DNA from 4 places in the Streptomyces sp. NPDC104096 genome. Region 2 is predicted to be linked to each of the others. Evidence: riboswitches for the same ligand, from Rfam matches in the RefSeq annotation. Region 2 holds a riboswitch; each other region holds the start of a gene.

Region 1 (4,466 bases), on a different contig from region 2:
CGGCCCTTGGGGCCGAGCGTCACCTTCACGGCGTCCGCGAGCTGGTTCATGCCGCGCTCGAGGCCGCGCCGTGCCTCCTCGTCGAACGCGATGATCTTGGCCATGTGAAGTGGTCCTCCCGGACTGGGGTGGATTGCTCCGGACCGTGCTGGCGCCCGCGACGGACGGCTCGCACGCCTCGTGGTTCCTTGCCCCACCCGGCCTGCGGGCCTCACCGACCCGATCCTTCGTTGTCACTCTCACCTTCAGAGTGCTAACGCAATGATTAGCACTCGCCCCTGCCGAGTGCAAGCGCCTCCGGTTGACGAGTGCGAGCGCCTCCGGGTGATCCGCAGGTCCCGGGCGGCGGCACCCGGACATGCCGAAGGGCTCGCACCCCATGGGGTGCGAGCCCTTCGACGAAGAACAGAAGAACGTCGCTGCAATAAGTCGGCGCGTGCTTCAGCCGGTCGCCAGGCGGACCATGTCCGCCTGCGGCCCCTTCTGACCCTGCGAGATCTCGAAATCGACCCGCTGGCCCTCTTCCAGGGTGCGGTACCCGTCCATCTGGATCGCGCTGTAGTGGACGAACACGTCCGCACCACCGTCGACCGCGATGAAGCCGTACCCCTTCTCCGCGTTGAACCACTTGACGGTGCCCTGAGCCATGCCTAACTCCCCTATTACTGGCCCTTGCACAGATCCGCACTTCGCGGATCCGGGTCAGACCTCACCCCCCATGGGACGGGGGCGTGCGCCGGAACGCGTCGACCGCGGCTGAATGTATCTGTCCAACTGCCGTCTGCAACAGGTCAATCGGACGAGAAATCCGGGCACGACGGACCTGCGGAACGCCTGCAATTCGCCGCATTTCAGGGCAAGTTGGGCCAGGCATAGGGAGCGAAAGGCGCAAAAGACCTGCCCACTTTGGCTACTTCTCGTCGCCCGTGCGGCAGGTGGTGAAGGTCGCAAACCCCGGAATCGGGAGCGGGTTCCCCAACTCTACCGCGCTCAATCACACAGAATTGCCCCCTCCGCTTCTCTCGCGGAGGGGGCAATTCGATGAACGCTCGGTAACCGAGGTTACCGAAGGTAATGATCAGCCTCCGGCGACCGCCGGAATGATGGAGACGCCGGCGCCGTCCGGGGTCGCCGTCTCAAGACCCTGCTCGAAGCGGACGTCGTCGTCGTTCACGTACACGTTGACGAACCGGCGCAGCTTGCCCTGGTCGTCCAGGACGCGGGCCGCGATGCCGGTGTGGTTCTTCTCCAGGTCGGAGATGACCTCGGCGAGGGTCGCGCCCTCGGCGCTCACCTCCGCGGCGCCGCCGGTGTAGGTGCGCAGGATGGTGGGGATGCGGACGTTGACGCTCATGATGCGAGGCCAGCCTCTCGGAAGGAGTCCAGGTTCGGGCGGATGGTGGCGGTCAGACCGGTGCCTGCCACCGCGTCGAGGGTCTTCAGGCCGTCACCGGTATTCAGCACGACGGTCGTCAGGCTCGGGTCGAGCAGGCCGCTCTCGATGAGCTTGCGGGTCACGCCCACCGTCACGCCGCCCGCCGTCTCGGCGAAGATCCCCTCGGTCCGCGCCAGCAGCTTGATCGCGTCCACGATCTGCTCGTCCGTCACGTCCTCCACGGCACCGCCCGTGCGGCGCGCGATGTCGAGGACGTACGGCCCGTCGGCCGGGTTGCCGATGGCGAGGGACTTGGCGATGGTGTTCGGCTTCTGGGGCCGTACGACGTCATGGCCGGCCTTGTAGGCCACGGACACCGGCGAGCAGCCCTCCGCCTGGGCGCCGAAGATCTTGTACGGCCGGTCCTCGACGAGGCCGAGCCTGATCAGCTCCTGGAGCCCCTTGTCGATCTTCGTGAGCTGGGAGCCCGAGGCGATCGGGACGACCAGCTGGTCGGGCAGCCGCCAGCCGAGCTGCTCGCAGATCTCGTACGCCAGGGTCTTGGAACCCTCCGCGTAGTACGGCCGCAGGTTGACGTTGACGAAGCCCCAGCCCTCGCCCGCCGGGTCGCCGATCAGCTCGGAGCAGAAACGGTTCACGTCGTCGTAGTTGCCCTCGATGCCGACGAGTTCACCGCCGTAGATCGCGGCCATGACGACCTTGCCCTGCTCCAGGTCGTGCGGGATGAACACACAGGAGCGCAGACCGGCGCGGGCGGCGGCGGCGCCGACGGCACCGGCCAGGTTGCCGGTGGAGGAGCAGGACAGGGTGGTGAAGCCGAAGGCGCGCGCGGCCTCCAGGGCCTGGGCGACGACCCGGTCCTTGAAGGAGTGCGTCGGGTTGCCGGAGTCGTCCTTGACGTACAGCCCGCCGGTGACACCGAGTTCGCGGGCCAGGTTGTCGGCCTTGACGAGCTGGGTCCAGCCGGGGTTGATGTTGGGCTTGTCCGCCACGTCCGCGGGGACGGGCAGCAGCGGCGCGTAGCGCCAGATGTTCGCGGGTCCCGCTTCGATCCGCTTGCGCAGCTCCTCGGTCTCGTACCGCGAGAAGTCGTAGGCGATCTCGAGCGGGCCGAAACACTCCTCGCAGGCGAAGACCGGGCCGAGCGGCACCCGGTGTCCGCACTCGCGGCAGGAGAGCGCCGCGGCGGAGCCCAGATCGACGGGGTTCGTGGTGCTTACAGCAGTCTGCGCAGCCATGGAGGCGAGGCCCTTTCTCCTCATCTTCCTCACGACGCACTTCGCCGTGAGACGGATTTGGCACCTTCCCGAGCCGGGAGCCTCGCGTGCACGAGAAACCGACTGGAGGGTTGCCGGGGCTTCATCGGGCCGTATCCCTCTGCCCCTCTGGATGAGCGGTATGAAGTTTTCAGCGGTCGGCCACCCTGGACATGCGATGGTCATCCGCGTTGTTCAAGACTGTAACCGAAGGCCCCGACAGTTGAGAGAGTCGTCCGAACCGCGAGATGCCCGTGACCGTCGACCGCTGTCGCGGCGGGCACTCCCACCCGCCGCGAGCACGCAGAACGCAGAAGGAGCCGCCGCTGTGCTGGAAGAAGTCGAGCGCTGGCTGAGCACCCGCTCCTGGTCCGTCAACGACCGCCCGCTCCACAAGATCCTCGCCGCGAAACGCGCCCGGGGCCAGTCGGTCTCCGTCGTCCTGCCCGCGCTCAACGAGGAGGAGACGGTCGGCGACATCGTCGCCGTGATCCGGCACGACCTGATGCAGCAGGTCCCGCTCGTCGACGAGATCGTCGTCGTCGACTCGGGATCCACCGACCGCACCTCGGCGGTGGCCGCGGCCGCGGGCGCCCGGGTCGTCCACCGCGACGCCATCCTGCCCCGCATCCCGGCCGTGCCCGGCAAGGGCGAGGTGCTGTGGCGGTCCCTGCTGGTCACCGGCGGGGACATCGTCTGCTTCGTCGACGCCGACCTCAGGGAGTTCTCCTCCGACTTCGTCTCCGGCATCGTGGGCCCGCTGCTCACCGATCCGGACGTCGACCTGGTCAAGGCCATGTACGACCGCCCGCTCGGCGGGGCGGCCGGCCAGGGCGGCCGGGTCACCGAGCTGATGGCCCGCCCGCTGCTGAACATGCACTGGCCGCAGCTGGCCGGCTTCGTACAGCCGCTCGGCGGCGAGTACGCGGCCCGGCGCTCCCTGCTGGAACAGCTGCCCTTCCCGGTCGGGTACGGGGTGGAGCTGGGCATGCTGGTCGACTCGCTGCACCTGGTGGGCCTCGACGCGCTCGCCCAGGTGGACGTCGGGGTGCGCAAGCACCGCCACCAGGACGGACAGGCACTGGGCCGGATGGCCGCCGCCATCTACCGCACCGCGCAGCTGCGGATGGCCCGCGGGCATCTGATCCGGCCCTCCCTCACCCAGTTCGAGCGGGGCCGGGACGGCTTCGAGCCGCGCACCTACTCCGTGGACACGGAGGAGCGGCCGCCGATGGCCGAGATCGCCGAGTACGCGTCACGCAAGGTGGCCTGACGGATGCGTGTGGTGATGTTCTCCAGGGGGCCGTATACAAATGGTTCCGGACTGTCGCGGGCCTTCCGTACGTTTGAGCGTTTCCGGGCCGGGCTAGGTTGAGGCGTATGGCTTCCACGCACGCTGCTGAGGTGCTGGTCGCGTCCAACCGCGGCCCGGTTTCGTACGAGGTGCGCGAGGACGGCTCGCTGCACGCCCGCAGGGGCGGCGGCGGGCTGGTCTCGGGCCTGTCGGCCATCGGGCCCGACACCGGGGCGCTGTGGGTGTGCTCCACCCTGTCCGACGACGACCGCGAGGCGGTGCGGCGCGGCACGGGCGAGCCGGGCGTGCGGATGCTGGACATCCCGGCCGACGTGCACGCCGACGCCTACAACGGCATCGCCAACTCGGTGCTCTGGTTCGTCCACCACATGCTGTACCAGACCCCGCTGGAGCCGGTCTTCGACGCGGAGTTCCGGCGTCGGTGGGCGTCGTACGAGAGGTACAACCGCGCGTTCGCCGAGGCGCTCGCCGAGGAGGCGGCCGAGGGGGCGACGGCGGT
Region 2 (4,466 bases):
CCGGGTCGCCCGGCAGGTAGTCCAGCACCAGGAACGACACGGTGTACGCCGCCCACAGCACCCCGACCGCCTGCGCGAGCCGTTTGAGCACATAGCCGCGCACGGGGTCAGCCGATCCAGGTGTCGTGCAGCTGGATCCGGCTGGAGGCGTCGAAGGCGAGGTCGTGCACCTTCGTGGACACGCCCAGCTGGGTCTGCAGCTCCACCACCGGCACGTTGTAGGCGTCGCGCACGATCGACTGTTGTGCCTGGGCCACCAGCCGGCTGCGCTCGGCCGGGTCGCTGGTCGCGGCCTGTGCGGACAGCGCCGTGTCCAGGCTGCCTGCCGGTACGCGGTAGAAGTTGGCCAGCTTCGTGGAGAAGGTGCTGCGCAGGATGTCGGGGTCGGCGCGGGTGATGTTGCTCCAGATCACGTCGTATTCGCCCGACTGCTGTATCGGCGACAACTGGGTGAGCTGGAGCTGCCGGAGGGTCACCTGGACGCCGACGGACTTCAGTTGCTGCTGTATCAGCTCCAACGCGGGCTGGTTCGTGGCCGCGTTGGGAACCCAGTCGATGGTCAGGCTCAGCTTCCGCCCGTCCTTGACGCGGATGCCGTCGCCACCCACCTGCCAACCGGCCTCTTCCAGCAGGGACTTCGCCTTGGCCGCGTCGAAGGCGAGATCCGGGGCGAGGTCGGTGTAGTCGGGCGTGGTGTGTGCGAGGACGCTGGTGGCCGCCCGGGTGCCGGTGGGGAAGACGGTGTCGGCGATCTGCTTCCGGTCGACGGCGGACAGGATCGCCCGGCGGACCCTGATGTCCTTCAGGACCGGCCGCGCGTTGTTGAGGGCGAGTCCGAAGACGATGCCGGGGTTGGCCCGCCGCTGGAGGGCGACCTGGCCGCCCTTGAGCGCCGCCTCGTCGGCCCGGCCCACGCTGCCGATGGCGTCCACCTGACCGGACCGGAGACTGCCGGCGCGTACGCCCGCCTCCGGTACGACCTTGAACACCACCCGGTCCAGATACGCCTCGCCCCGCTTGTTCCACCGCGAGGATCCCCAGGCGTAGCCAGGGCGTCTGGTCAGGGTGACCGACTGGTTCTGCACGTACTGTTTCAGCACGAACGGTCCGGACCCGATCACCCCGTCACTGCACTTCTGCTGCGGTGACTTCGTCACGCTCGCCGAGGACTCGATCCCCAGCGAATGTGTGGAAGTCGCTTGCAGGAACTGGGCGTTGGGCTGTTGGAAGGTGACCTTGACGGTGAGCGGGTCGACCACCGTGGTGCTTTCGACACCGCTCAGATAGCCCTCGGCCAGAGTCCCCAGGACACCGAGCTTCGGCACCGCGTCGAAGTTGTCCTTGACCACCTGGGCGGTCAGCGGGGACCCGTCGCTGAAGGTGACACCGGAGCGCAGATGGAAGGTGAAGGCGGTCGAGTCGGCGCTGATGTCCCAGCTCTTCGCCAGCCACGGCACGATCTTGCCGGTACTGGGATCCTGGTCCGTCAGGGAGTCCACGATCTGGCGCACCGAGTAGATCGTGTCGTTGCTGCCGACCTGCTGGGGATCCACGCAGCCGGCGTCCGAACCCACGGCGAAGGTCAGGGTGCCGCCGGACCGCGGCTTGCCGCCTCCTGTGCCGGAGCCGTCGGTGCCCGACCCGCAGGCGGTCAGCAGCACGCCGGTGGTGAGCAGGGCGGTGAGCGTTGCCCATCGGGGAGTTCTGAAATCCGGTAGTGCTCTCACGAGAGGTTCTCCTCTATGCGTCGCCCGGCATGGAGCACCGCACGAGGCACGACCGCGCACAGGCGCGCGGTCCCGGTCGGCGCGATGCCGATGACGGGGAAGTGCCCTGCGGACAGGGGCTGGGCGGAAAGCGGATCAGGAAGATCAGGAAGATCAGCAGGAAACGGGGGATATCGACCGCTGATGGGTGTGACGGATGTCGACCGTCGGCGAGGAAGGTCGCCGAAGCCCGGCCGCGGGAAGGGCCGTCAGGCCTGACAGAGGCAGCTGGTCGAGCGCTTCAGATCGATGTGGCGTCGGCGCGCCAGCCGGGAGAACACCATGGCGACCAGGGAGGAGGCGGCAGGGCCACCATCGCGTCGCATCACGGTCCTCCACCTCGTCGGCCCTGAACACAGGGCCACGCGCTTGCGGGGATCGTCGCTGATCCCGCCGGGCTTTCACCTGGAGCACCCCGCCGCGCGGGAGGGTTGCCGGTCAGCGAGCCAGGGCTTGACGCTGACACTCAATGCCGTTCTTGATCGTACGGAGCGGTTCCGACGTACGTCAATGCCGCGACCGGACGCTCCCGCGGCGACGTGGGGACGGCCGCGGTCACGCCCGGAAGGTCATGGTTCAGGAACCGCCGCGCTCGCGCGGGATCTTCTGGCCCGCCTCGATCGCCACCTTCAGCCGGTTCTCCGCCGGCGGCAGCGGGCAGGTGGCCAGGTCCGTGTAGGCGCACGGCAGGTTCGTGGCCCGGTTGAAGTCCAGGACGACCGTGCCGTCGGCGGCGGGCCGTTCGACGGACAGGGTCCGGCTCGCTGTGTAGGTGGTGACCCCGGCGGTCGCGTCGGTGAACAGCACGGTCAACCGGCCCTGACCGGCCCCGGGGAACGCGGTGAGCGACAGTCGGTGCCCGTCCAGCTCGAACTCGATCCTGCCGGGCGCGTCGTACACGTGCTCCAGGCCCTCGACCACGGCGCCCACGGTGGTGGGCCGCGGCTCGTCGAAGGGGACGTAACGGCCCGTCACGGTCCAGCGCGGGTCGGGGGCGTAGGCCGGTGTCCCGGTGAAGGCCGTGCGCAGCGGCGCGTCCGGGTGCCGGGGGCGCACGATGTCATGACCGCCCCGCTTGGCGACCTCGATGACGGCGTCCTTCCAGACCGCGTCGACGCCACCGCGTTCGGGCAGTACGCCGAAGCGGTGCTCACCGCTCACCGGCTTCCCGTCGACGACCAGTTCCTCACCGTCGTCGAGCGTGACGACGACCCCGTCGGGGCCGGTGTGCCAGGTGCCGGGCGCGTCGGTGAAACGCTGCGGCCGGTCGTCGAGCCAGTGCAGGCCGGTGATCGCCAGGAACCCGTGCGGGCCGGAGAGCCGGGCCTCTTGTTCGCGGTACCACTCCAGCCACTGTTCGGTGAAGGCACGCAGGTCTGCCGTGGTCGCCTCGGTGGTCATCAAATCTCCTTCGGTGTACGGGGGTTCGCCCTCGTGCGGGGATGCGGGGATGCAGGGACGGGGATGCGGGGGCTCTGTGGGTCCGGTGGATCCGACGGGCTCAGGCGGCCAGTTCGCCGAGGAGTGCCCAGGTACGGCGCCGGTCCGCCGCTCCCGCGATCTCGGTGCCCGAGAACACGACCTCGGTCGCGCCGGCGTCGCGGTAGCGCCGTACCTCGGCCTCGACCGTCTTCTCGTCGCCGATCACGGCCAGGTCCGCGGCGCGACGGCCGCCGGAGAGCTCGATGACCCGGGCGTAGGACGGGACCTGTTCGTAGAACGCGAGGTCCTCGGTGACCTTCGCGCGCACCGCGTCGACGTCGGCCGTGACCACGCCGGGCACCAGCGCCACGACCCGGGGCGCGGGCCGTCCGGCGGCATCGGCCGCGGCGGTCAGGGCGGGCACGATGTGTTCCGAGAGGGCGCGCGGTCCCGCGAGGTAGGGCAGGATCCCGTCCGCCAGCTCGCCGCTGACCCGCAGCGCCTGCGGGCCCATCGCGGCGACGAGCAACGGGACACCGGACTCCGCGCCCGGTACGCGCGCGGGGATCGGGGTGGTGGCGGTGAGCAGCTCGCCGTGGAAGTCGGCCGTGCCGGTCTCGGTCAACTGGCGCAGTGCGGTGAGGAATTCGCGCAGCCGGGCGATGGGCCGCCGGAACGGCAGGCCGAAGCCGGTCTCCGTCAGCAGTTTCGTGCCCAGGGCCAGTCCGAGGTGGTAGCGGCCGTGGGTGGCGGCCTGGGCGGTCTGGGCCTGACTGGAGACCGGCAGGGGGTGCCGGCCGAAGACGGGGATCGCGGAGGTGCCCACCTGTAGTTCCGGTACCGCGCGCCCGACGATCGCGGCGAGCTGGGGTGAGTCCGCGCCGAAACTCTGGCCGAACCACACGGACCGCAGCCCGGCGGACGCGGCCTCCTCGGCCAGTCGCACACTGGCGTCGACCTGGTTCTGCGCATCGGATGCGTTGAGTGCTACGCCAACAGTCATGTCAATGGAACGGGTGGTCGGTGAGCCCGCATTCCTGTCGTGTGTGACGGCTGTATGTCATTCGTGTGAGGCGCCGCCGCCCGGCCCGCCGGTCGGGTGCGGGGCGCGGCAGCCACGCCGACGGACCCGCCAGGACGTGCGGTTCACCGGCCCGACGGCTCCGTTGACGCCTTCCGCCCCGCGTGCTTACATCCCGCCATGCCGTTGTCGGAGCCGCTGACCCGCCGTCGCGCCGTGGACCTCGTCCGCGTGGCCGCCGCGCTGTGTCGGACGAC
Region 3 (4,466 bases), on a different contig from region 2:
TCGGCAACATGCTCTTCCTCTACGTCTTCGGGGCGATGACCGAGGAACGGATGGGCCGAGTGGAGTTCACCCTCTTCTACGTCGGCTGCGGCTACCTGGCGCTGCTCGGCTACGCGGCCGCCAACGCCGGCTCCGAACAGTCGCTGGTCGGCGCCTCCGGGGCGATCTCCGCGGTCCTCGGCGCGTTCCTGTACCTGTTCCCCCGGGCGCGGGTGACCAGCCTCCTGCCGTTCCTGTTCTTCCTGCCGCTGCGCTTCCCGGCATGGGTCGTGCTGCCCTTCTGGGCGGCCCTGCAGTGGGTGGCGGCGGGCCGGGCCACCCAGGGCCCCGGCGTGGCCTACCTCGCCCACCTGGTGGGCTTCGGCGCGGGCTTCGCATACGCGTGGCTGCGGTTCGGCCGCAGCCGCGGCCCGGCCCGGCAGGTCAGGCCCGCCACGGGCGACGGCGGCTGACCGGCCCGACCGGCCGCCGCGGCCTTGGTGGGTCCGGGATCACGTCATAGAGTGAGGGCCCCGGCCGAGAGAGAGAACCAACCGTGATCACCGCGATCGTCCTTATCAAGACCAGCGTGGACCGGATCCCCGAGATCGCGGAATCGATCGCCGCGCTGGACTCCGTCAGCGAGGTCTTCTCCGTCACGGGCACCTACGACCTGATCGCGATGGTGCGGGTGGTCCGCCACGAGGACCTGGCGGAGGTCATCCCGGGCCGGATCAGCAAGATCCCCGGCGTCGAGGGCACGGACACGCACGTCGCGTTCCGCACCTACTCCCAGCACGACCTGGAGGCGGCGTTCGCGATCGGTCTCGACAGCTGAGCCCCTCCCCCGCGGACCGGTGAGGGCCGGGCGCGCGGTTCCCCGCGCCCCTCGATCGCGCCTGCCCGCAGGCGGCCTCAGGGGCGCGGGGACCGCGCGACCGGCCACGACGGCGCCGCGCAACGGGCCCGGTCAGACCGCGGGCACGCAGCGGCCGTCCTCGGTCCGGTAGCGCCACTTCGCGCCGTCCCTGACCAGTTCCCGCACCGCGGTCACGAAGCGCTCCACGTGCTCGTCCGGCGTGCCCGCGCCGAAGCTCACCCGGATGGCGTTGAGGGACTTCTCGCCCGGCGCCGCCTCGGGCGCGCCGCACTCGCCCTGGCTGCCCGGGTCGCTGCCCAGCAGGGTGCGCACCAGCGGGTGGGCGCAGAAGAGGCCGTCGCGGACGCCGATCCCGTACTCGGCGGAGAGGGCGGCCGCGAAGTGGGAGCTGTTCCAGCCCTCCACCACGAAGGAGATCACCCCGACCCGCGGGGCGTCGTCGCCGAAGAGGGAGAGGACCCGCACCTCGGGCACCTCGGCGAGGCCCGCCCGGACGGTGTCGATCAGGTGCAGCTCACGGGCGACGAGCGTGTCGAAGCCCGCCTCGGTGAGGGCCTTGCAGGCGGAGGCGATGGAGTAGGCGCCGATCACGTTCGGCGAGCCGGCCTCGTGACGGGCGGCGCTGTCGTGCCACTCCACGTCCACTCCCCCGTCCGCGCGCCGGGTGACCCGTCGGCTCGCGCCGCCGCCGGCCAGGTACGGCTCGGCCTCGCGCAGCCAGTCGGCGCGGCCGGCCAGGACCCCGGAGCCGAACGGCGCGTACAGCTTGTGGCCGGAGAAGGCGACCCAGTCGACGTCGAGGTCGCGGACCGAGACCGGGTGGTGCGGGGCCAGCTGGGCGGCGTCCAGGACGATCCGGGCGCCGTGCGCGTGGGCCGCCGCCGCCAGCTCGCGGACCGGCCACAGCTCGCCCGTGACGTTCGAGGCACCGGTGACGCAGACCAGGGCCGGGCCGTACGGGTCGCGGTCGGCCAGGGCGCGTTCCAGGGTCTCGACGGCCTGTTGCGGGGTGCGCGGGGCGTCGAGGTAGGTGACCCGGGCGTCCTGCCAGGGCAGCAGCGAGGCGTGGTGCTCGGTCTCGAACACGAAGACCTCGCAGCCGGCCGGGAGCGCGGCCGCCAGCAGGTTGAGGGAGTCGGTGGTGGACCGGGTGAAGACCACCTGGTCGCCGGTGCGGCAGTCGAGGAACTCCGCGACCGTCCGGCGGGCGTTCTCGAAGAGGTCCGTGGACAGCTGCGAGAGGTAGCCGGCGCCGCGGTGGACGCTGCCGTAGTACGGGGCGTACGCCGCCACGTCGTCCCAGACGCGCTGGAGGGCGGGGGCGCTGGCCGCGTAGTCGAGCGCGGCATAGGTGACTTCGCCGCCCGTGACGAGCGGAACGGTGACATCACGGCCCAGAACGGCCAGCGGGGCACAAACGGTCTGGGCGGAGGCAGCGGTGGAGACGGACATGGGGAACTCCCGTGAGCGGCAAGGCGGAATCACCACGCGAGCACACGGGCTCGAGCGCGGAGAAAGGAGAATGGGGTGTGCGGAGGCGGGGCTCTACGCCCTAGCGCATTCGCTTGCTCACGGGTGGCTCCCTCGATGACCAGGACCCCTGGTGCTGGGCTCGTTCAGGAGCCGTCGAGGGGTCCGCGCTTGCCGTAGACCTCGCTGCCTACGACCTGGTCCTCACCCGGGGCACCCCGCCACGGACGGAGGGTTGCCGGACAGTCGGCCGGGGCCTCATGACTGTCACTCATGACCTGTTCGTCATCCTGCCACACGGCCTGTGAAGCGCAAGGCGCGGTCCGCATCCTGGACCGCGCCTCGCCCCGCTCCCCGGGCCGGGCCCCGCGCCGCCTCGCCCGGCCGCGCCGCACGCGGCCGGGGAGGGAGGATCAGGCGTTGCTGACGGCCACCCAGCGCTCCAGCGTCCGCCGGGCCGCGCCGGAGTCGATCGACTCCGCCGCCCGGTCCATGCCGGCGCGCAGCTGCTCGGCCAGCGTCCCGGAGCCCGGCCGCAGCGCCACCAGCGCCGCCGCGGAGTTCAGCAGCACGGCGTCCCGCACCGGGCCGCCCTCGCCGTTCAGCAGCCGCCGCGCCACATCCGCGTTGTACGAGGCGTCGGCACCGCGCAGCGCCTCCACCGGCACCGGTTCGATGCCGACGTCCCTCGGGTCGAAGGCCTCCTCCGTCACCCGGCCCCCCCGTACGACCCACACCCGCGAGGTGGCGGTCGTGGTCAGCTCGTCCAGGCCGTCGTCGCCGCGGAACACCAGCGAGGAGTTGCCGCGCTCGGCGAAGACACCCGCGATGATCGGCGCCACCCGGGCGTCGGCGACGCCGACCGCCTGCGCGCGCACCTTCGCCGGATTGGTCAGCGGGCCCAGGAAGTTGAACACCGTCCGGATGCCCAACTGGCCACGGGCGGCCGCCACATGGCGCAGGGCCGGGTGGAACTTCACCGCGAAGCAGAAGGTGATCCCGGCCTCCTCGGCGACCTCCGCCACCCGCTTCGGGGTCAGTTCGAGGTTGACCCCGAGCTTCTCCAGGACGTCCGAGGCGCCCGACGCCGACGAGGCGGCCCGGTTGCCGTGCTTGACGACCTTGGCGCCGGTGCCCGCGATGACGATCGAGGACATCGTGGAGATGTTCACCGTCTTCGCGCCGTCGCCGCCGGTGCCCACGATGTCGACGGTGTCGCCCGGCACCTGGATCACATTGGCGTGCGCGTACATCGCCTCGACCAGACCCGTGATCTCCTGGACGGTCTCGCCCTTGGCCCGCAGTGCCACCGCGAACCCGGCGATCTGCGCGTCGGTGGCCTCGCCGCGCATGATCCGGTCCATCGCCCAGGCGGTGCTCGCGGCGCTCTGGTCGCGGCCCTCCAGCAGACCGTTCAGTACCGCGGGCCAGGAACGGCCCGCCGCGGTGTCGCCTCCAGCGGGGGTCACAGCGCTCATCAGCCGCTCCTGGTTCGTAGACACGTACAGACTCGACTACAGCCTATCCAGCGCCGGACACGGCGAAGGACCCCGTCCGAAGACCGGACGGGGTCCTTGTGTGCGCGTGGCGAGCGCAGCGATCAGTGGTGGCCGTGGCCGCTCGTGATCTCCTTGTACTCGTCGACAGTCGGCTTCTCGATCTGGCTGTCCTCGTCGAAGTACGCCTTGCTGATCTTGGCGCGCAGCTTCTGCGAGCCCTTCAGCTTGCGCTCGACACCGTTCTCGTCGACCGTCGGGCCGAGTTCGAGCGGCTGGTACTGCTCGTGCGCGGTGAGGGTGTGCAGCTGCTCCTGGCTGAGCGGCTCGTGGATCTCGATGAACTCACCGTGCGGCAGGCGCTTGATGGTGCCGGTCTCGCGACCGTGCAGCACCTTGTCCCGGTCCCGGCGCTGGAGGCCGAGGCAGATCCGCTTGGTGACGATGAACGCGATGACCGGTCCGACGAAGAAGAAGATCCGGACGAACCAGGTGATCGAGTTGATCGACAGGTGGAAGTGGGTGGCCCACAGGTCGTTGCCACCGCCGACCAGCGTGATCATGTACATCGTGACCCAGGCGGTGCCCAGGGCCGTACGGGTCGGCGCGTTGCGCGGGCGGTCCAGGATGTGGTGCTCGCG
Region 4 (4,466 bases), on a different contig from region 2:
CCAGTGGGTGTGCGGTGCTCGGGTGCTGTTGGGAGCCGAACAGGCCTTGTGAGTCACCAAGTTGTGCATAGCCGTGCGGGGCGAGCAGCGGGCCGAGCAGCGCGGTGAGCAGGAAGAGCGCGGTGAGGACCAGGCCGGTGAGCAGCATGGCGCGCTGCACTCCCGCGCCGGTCCTGATGCGTGGCCGTGGCGGCAGTCGTCGGGTGAGGAGCAGCGTCATCAGTACCTCACTCGCGGGTCGATGAGCGCGGCGACGACGTCGACGAGGAAGTTCGTCACCGCGACGACGACGGCGAACAGGGCCACGATGCCTTGTACAGCCGGGAAGTCACGGGACGTCAGATAGCGGGCGAGTTCGTACCCGAGGCCCTTCCACTCGAAGGTGGTCTCGGTCAGTACGGTACCGCCGAGGAGCCCGGCTACCTGGAGTCCCAGGACGGTGACGACGGGGATGAGGGCGGGGCGGGTGGCGTGGTGGGTGATGAGCCGCAGCTGTGCGACGCCGCGGGAGCGGGCGGCGTCGACGTAGTCGCTGGAGAGGGTGCCGATCAGGTTGGTTCGCACCAGGCGCAGCAGGATGCCGGCCACGAGCAGGCCCAGGGCCAGTCCCGGCAGTACGGCGTGCCGCAGCACGTCCGCGATGGCGGTGGTGTCGCCGCTGCGCAGGGCGTCGATCAGGTACACGCCGGTCGTGCTGGTCTGGTTCTGGAGGAAGAGCTGCACGCCTGTGCTCGCCCGGCCCGACGAGGGCAGCCAGCCGAGCCAGATCGCGAAGACGAGTTTCAGCAGCAGGCCCACGAAGAAGACGGGGGTGGCATAGGTCAGGATCGCGAACAGGCGCAGCGCCGCGTCCGGTGCCCGGTCGCGGTGGGAGGCGGCCACCATGCCGAGCGGGACGCCGATGAGCAGGGCCACCAGGAGGGCGCAGCAGGCGAGTTCGACGGTCGCGGCGCCGTAGGTGCTCAGGACGTGGGTCACGGGCTGGTTGTCGGTGACGGTGCGGCCGAAGTCGCCGACGGCCAGCGAGCGCAGATAGTCCAGGTACTGGGTGAGCAACGGCCGGTCGTAGCCGGCCTGGTGCAGTTTTGCGTGGAGCTGGTCGGGGGTGAGGCGGTCGCCGAAGGCCGCGCTGATCGGGTCTCCGGTGAGCCGCATCAGGAAGAAGACCAGGCTGACGAGGATCAGGACGGTGGGGATGATGAGGAGGAAGCGGATCACCAGGTAGCGGGCGAATCCGTGACCGGCGGCGCTGTGGGCCGGGGTGCCGACAGCGCCGATGGTCTGCTGCGTCGGAGTGCTCACTTCGTCGCGAGTCCCGCCCAGCGGAACTGGTACGTGGCGTCCAGCTCGTCGGGCACGCCGCTGATGTCGCTGCGGGTGACGATGGCGGTGGAGCCCTGGAGCAGCGGCAGCAGCGGTACCTGGGCGGCGGCCTTGTCCTGCGCCTGCTGGATCAGCGTGGTGCGCTTGGCCGTGTCCGTCTCCGTCTCCTCCTTCTCGACCAGGGCGCGGACGGCGGGGTCGTCGTATCCGTTGGCGACCCAGCTGTTGGCCGAGTAGAAGGGCGAGAGGTAGTTGTCCGCGTCGAGGTAGTCGGCGTACCAGCCGAGCTGGTAGAGCGGGTAGAGGTGCTTGACGCGGTCCTTGCCGTACTGGGTCCACTCGGTGGACTGAAGGTTCACCTTGAACAGTCCGGTGGCCTCCAGCTGGGTCTTGACCAGCGCGTACTCGTCGGCCGACGAGGAGCCGTAGTGGTCGCTGTTGTACTGGAGGTCGAGCGTCACCGGGGCCTTGACCCGCGCCGCCTTCAGCCGGGCCGCCGCCGCGGCCTTGTCGGGGCCGCCCTTCTTGTCGCCGTAGCGCGACGTGAAGGAGGGGGTGGCGCCGGTCAGGCCGTCGGGGACGGAGGTGTAGAGCGGCTGGTAGGTGTTCTTGTAGACCTGCTGGGCGAGTTGGGAGCGGTCGACGGAGTCGGCGACGGCCTGGCGGACGGCGAGGGCCTTCTTCGGGTCGGCGTCCTTCGTCCTGGTGCCGTAGGGCTGGGTGGCGAAGTCGAAGACGAGGTAGCGGATGCCGTTGCCGGCACCGGTGTGGACCTTGACGCCCTTCTGCTTGGCGAGGTCGTCCAGGTCGGTGATGGTGAGGGTGCGGTAGACGGCGTCGAGGGCGCCCTGCTGGACGTCGAGCTTCAGGTTGCCGGCGTCGGCGTAGTACTTCAGCTGGACGTTCTTGGTCTTCGGCGTGCCCAGCTGCCCCTTGTAGCGCGCGTTGGCGGTGAACGACACCAGGGAGTTCTTGTCGTAGTCGGTGACGCCGTACGGCCCGCTCCACGGCTTGGCGGCGACGACGGACTTGTCGTCGAGGATCTTGTCCGCGGGGAAGACCTGCTCGTCCACGATGTAGCCCGCGGCCGTCGACAGGACCTTCGGGAAGAGGGTGTCGTTGGCCGACTTGAGGGTGAAGATGACGGTGGCAGGGTCCGGGGCAGCGACCGAGGCGAGGTTGTACAGCAGCGACGAAGGACCGTTCTGGTCGGCGATCTTCAGGTCCCGGTCGAAGCTGAACTTGACGTCCGAGGAGGTGAGTTCGTGGCCGTTGGCGAACTCGAGGCCCTTCTGGAGCGTGACCGTGTACTCCTTCGGCCCGGTCTGCTCGATCCCGGTGGCGAGGTCGGGTGAGACGTCCGCGGAGCCGTTCTTCTGGCTGAGCAGGGCCGCGTAGACCTCGCTCTCGACGGTGCCGGAGCCCGCGTCCCAGGAGCCGGCCGGGTCGATGCTGGTGACCTGGTCGGTGGTGCCGATGGTGAGGGCCTCGGCGGAGCTGGTGGTCTCGCCGTCCTTGCTGCTGGTGCAGCCGGTCAGCGCCACCAGGAACGCCGTGCCGAGGGAGATCGCGCCGAGACCGGACCGCAGGGGTCTGTTCGGTGTCGGGCCGTTGTGCAGTGCCATCAGGGGTCTCTGTTTCCGCAGCAGGGATGCGTGAGGCAGCCGTCGGCGCAGTCCTGCGCCGACGGCGGGCCGAATCACGTCAGAACGGGGGTGGGGTGTCACACGGTCAGGCCGGCGGGTCTACCGGCCCGGAACACGGCGAGGCGGCCGGCCGGAACACGGCCGGGCGGGCAGGCTCCGGGCCCGGAAAGGGCGGTTTCAGGCCTTACACAGACAGCTGGAGACCAGCAGCAGGTCGACATGGCGCCGGGAGCACAGCATCAAGGGCGTCGCCATGCCGTCCTCCCTGGTTCCGGCCCGCTGCGGGGCTGTGATGAGCGCACTTGCAGAAGGATGAGATCCGCCGAGCCTTCACCTGGGGCACCCCACTGCGTCGAGGGTTGCCGTCCGGCCAGCCAGGGCTTGATCACCGGAACTCGTAGCTCGGGCACACCGTAGAGCGGCTGTTCTTCCGGCGTCAAGACGCGCCGGGAAGGCGGCGACGCGGAGCGAACAGCAGGCACATAAAGGTGGATTGAGGCCTGACGCCTCGGCGGTGCGCTCCGGTCCCGTCCAGTGGACGCATGGTGGACGCCCTTGTCGGTGGTGTGCTTATATCCGGCCATGGAAACCACTGGCACGGCACACATGGTGCTGCTCGACCCGTTCTGGGTGAGCCGCCGCGCCGACCAGTTCGACGAGATCTGTTGCTGACCTCCGTCCCACGGCTCGTGACCTGGGCTCCGTTGTCGTACGGAGCCTGACCGGAGCGGGAACGGCGAGAGTCCGACCGCCGCACCGGATGAGGCCGCGGTTCCGCCGTGCCTGAGGGCGATCTCGCGAAGCCTTTCAGCCGGTTGAAGCAGCGCTCGTCGATGTGACGCGGAGGGTGGACCGGCCGGCCGTATGCCGGTCGTCGGCCTCCGTGGCCTCCTCGGGCGTGGCGGTTTCGTCTGCCGTCCGGTCTTCGCACCCGGCTGAACGAGTGGACCCCGTACGTCCTGAGCTGGATCGCGTACGTCCTGAGCTGGACCACGTGGTCCTGAGCAGAGTCGTCCGGTCCACCGCCTTCCCCTGCGTCCCCACGGCGCACCGACGATCTCCTTCCCCCACGCCACCACCTCCTCCCGAGCGACAAGGAACGGCCATGTCTACCCACGTCACCCGACGTAGCCTGATTCGCGGCATCACAGCGGCGACTGCTGTCGCCACTCTCGCCACCGGGCTCACCGCCTGTGGCGGGGACAGCGCCGCCGCCACCAAGACGGACGACGCCGTCTCCGGGAGTGTGACCATCGGTCAGCTCTCGCACGGCGCCGCCAAGGAGACCACGCTCAAGGTGTCCGAGGTCAAGTCGATCAGCGCCGAGCTGCCCGCGGCCGTCCGCAAGAGCGGCAAGCTGGTGATCGGCCACGGCGCTCTGCCCTCCGGCTCCGCCCCGCTCGAGTTCGTGGGTGACGACCAGAAGACCCTCACCGGATCCGAGACCGACATCGGCCGACTGGTCGCCGCGGTCCTGGGTCTCGAGCCGCAGAGCGA

Evidence for each region. A riboswitch is a leader RNA that binds a small molecule or an ion and turns the genes downstream of it on or off. The one in region 2 is predicted to bind S-adenosylmethionine.
Region 1: linked by a shared signal. The riboswitch ahead of thrC (threonine synthase) and the one ahead of ACZ60B_RS36065 (putative leader peptide) in region 2 are both predicted to bind S-adenosylmethionine.
Region 3: linked by a shared signal. The riboswitch ahead of ACZ60B_RS07750 (aminotransferase class V-fold PLP-dependent enzyme) and the one ahead of ACZ60B_RS36065 (putative leader peptide) in region 2 are both predicted to bind S-adenosylmethionine.
Region 4: linked by a shared signal. The riboswitch ahead of ACZ60B_RS21355 (ABC transporter substrate-binding protein) and the one ahead of ACZ60B_RS36065 (putative leader peptide) in region 2 are both predicted to bind S-adenosylmethionine.

The regions. Positions count from the first base shown of each region.
Region 1 is NZ_JBVJMD010000021.1:109,817-114,282, reverse strand. Features, by position in the region: gene groL (chaperonin GroEL) at 1-104, opposite strand, end outside; gene ACZ60B_RS22365 (cold-shock protein) at 442-648, opposite strand; gene ACZ60B_RS22360 (MoaD/ThiS family protein) at 1,079-1,354, opposite strand; gene thrC (threonine synthase) at 1,351-2,634, opposite strand; SAM riboswitch class I at 2,652-2,792, opposite strand; gene ACZ60B_RS22350 (glucosyl-3-phosphoglycerate synthase) at 2,981-3,925, shown strand; gene ACZ60B_RS22345 (alpha,alpha-trehalose-phosphate synthase (UDP-forming)) at 4,033-4,466, shown strand, end outside.
Region 2 is NZ_JBVJMD010000059.1:8,345-12,810, forward strand. Features, by position in the region: gene ACZ60B_RS36055 (ABC transporter permease) at 1-103, opposite strand, end outside; gene ACZ60B_RS36060 (ABC transporter substrate-binding protein) at 108-1,727, opposite strand; gene ACZ60B_RS36065 (putative leader peptide) at 1,976-2,092, opposite strand; SAM riboswitch class IV at 2,127-2,240, opposite strand; gene ACZ60B_RS36070 (DUF1684 domain-containing protein) at 2,343-3,167, opposite strand; gene ACZ60B_RS36075 (LLM class F420-dependent oxidoreductase) at 3,268-4,191, opposite strand.
Region 3 is NZ_JBVJMD010000005.1:35,631-40,096, reverse strand. Features, by position in the region: gene ACZ60B_RS07760 (rhomboid family intramembrane serine protease) at 1-452, shown strand, start outside; gene ACZ60B_RS07755 (Lrp/AsnC family transcriptional regulator) at 536-817, shown strand; gene ACZ60B_RS07750 (aminotransferase class V-fold PLP-dependent enzyme) at 950-2,311, opposite strand; SAM riboswitch class IV at 2,492-2,608, opposite strand; gene trpD (anthranilate phosphoribosyltransferase) at 2,743-3,807, opposite strand; gene qcrB (cytochrome bc1 complex cytochrome b subunit) at 3,930-4,466, opposite strand, start outside.
Region 4 is NZ_JBVJMD010000020.1:49,202-53,667, reverse strand. Features, by position in the region: gene ACZ60B_RS21365 (ABC transporter permease) at 1-220, opposite strand, end outside; gene ACZ60B_RS21360 (ABC transporter permease) at 220-1,302, opposite strand; gene ACZ60B_RS21355 (ABC transporter substrate-binding protein) at 1,299-2,948, opposite strand; SAM riboswitch class IV at 3,263-3,372, opposite strand; gene ACZ60B_RS21350 (transporter substrate-binding domain-containing protein) at 4,075-4,466, shown strand, end outside.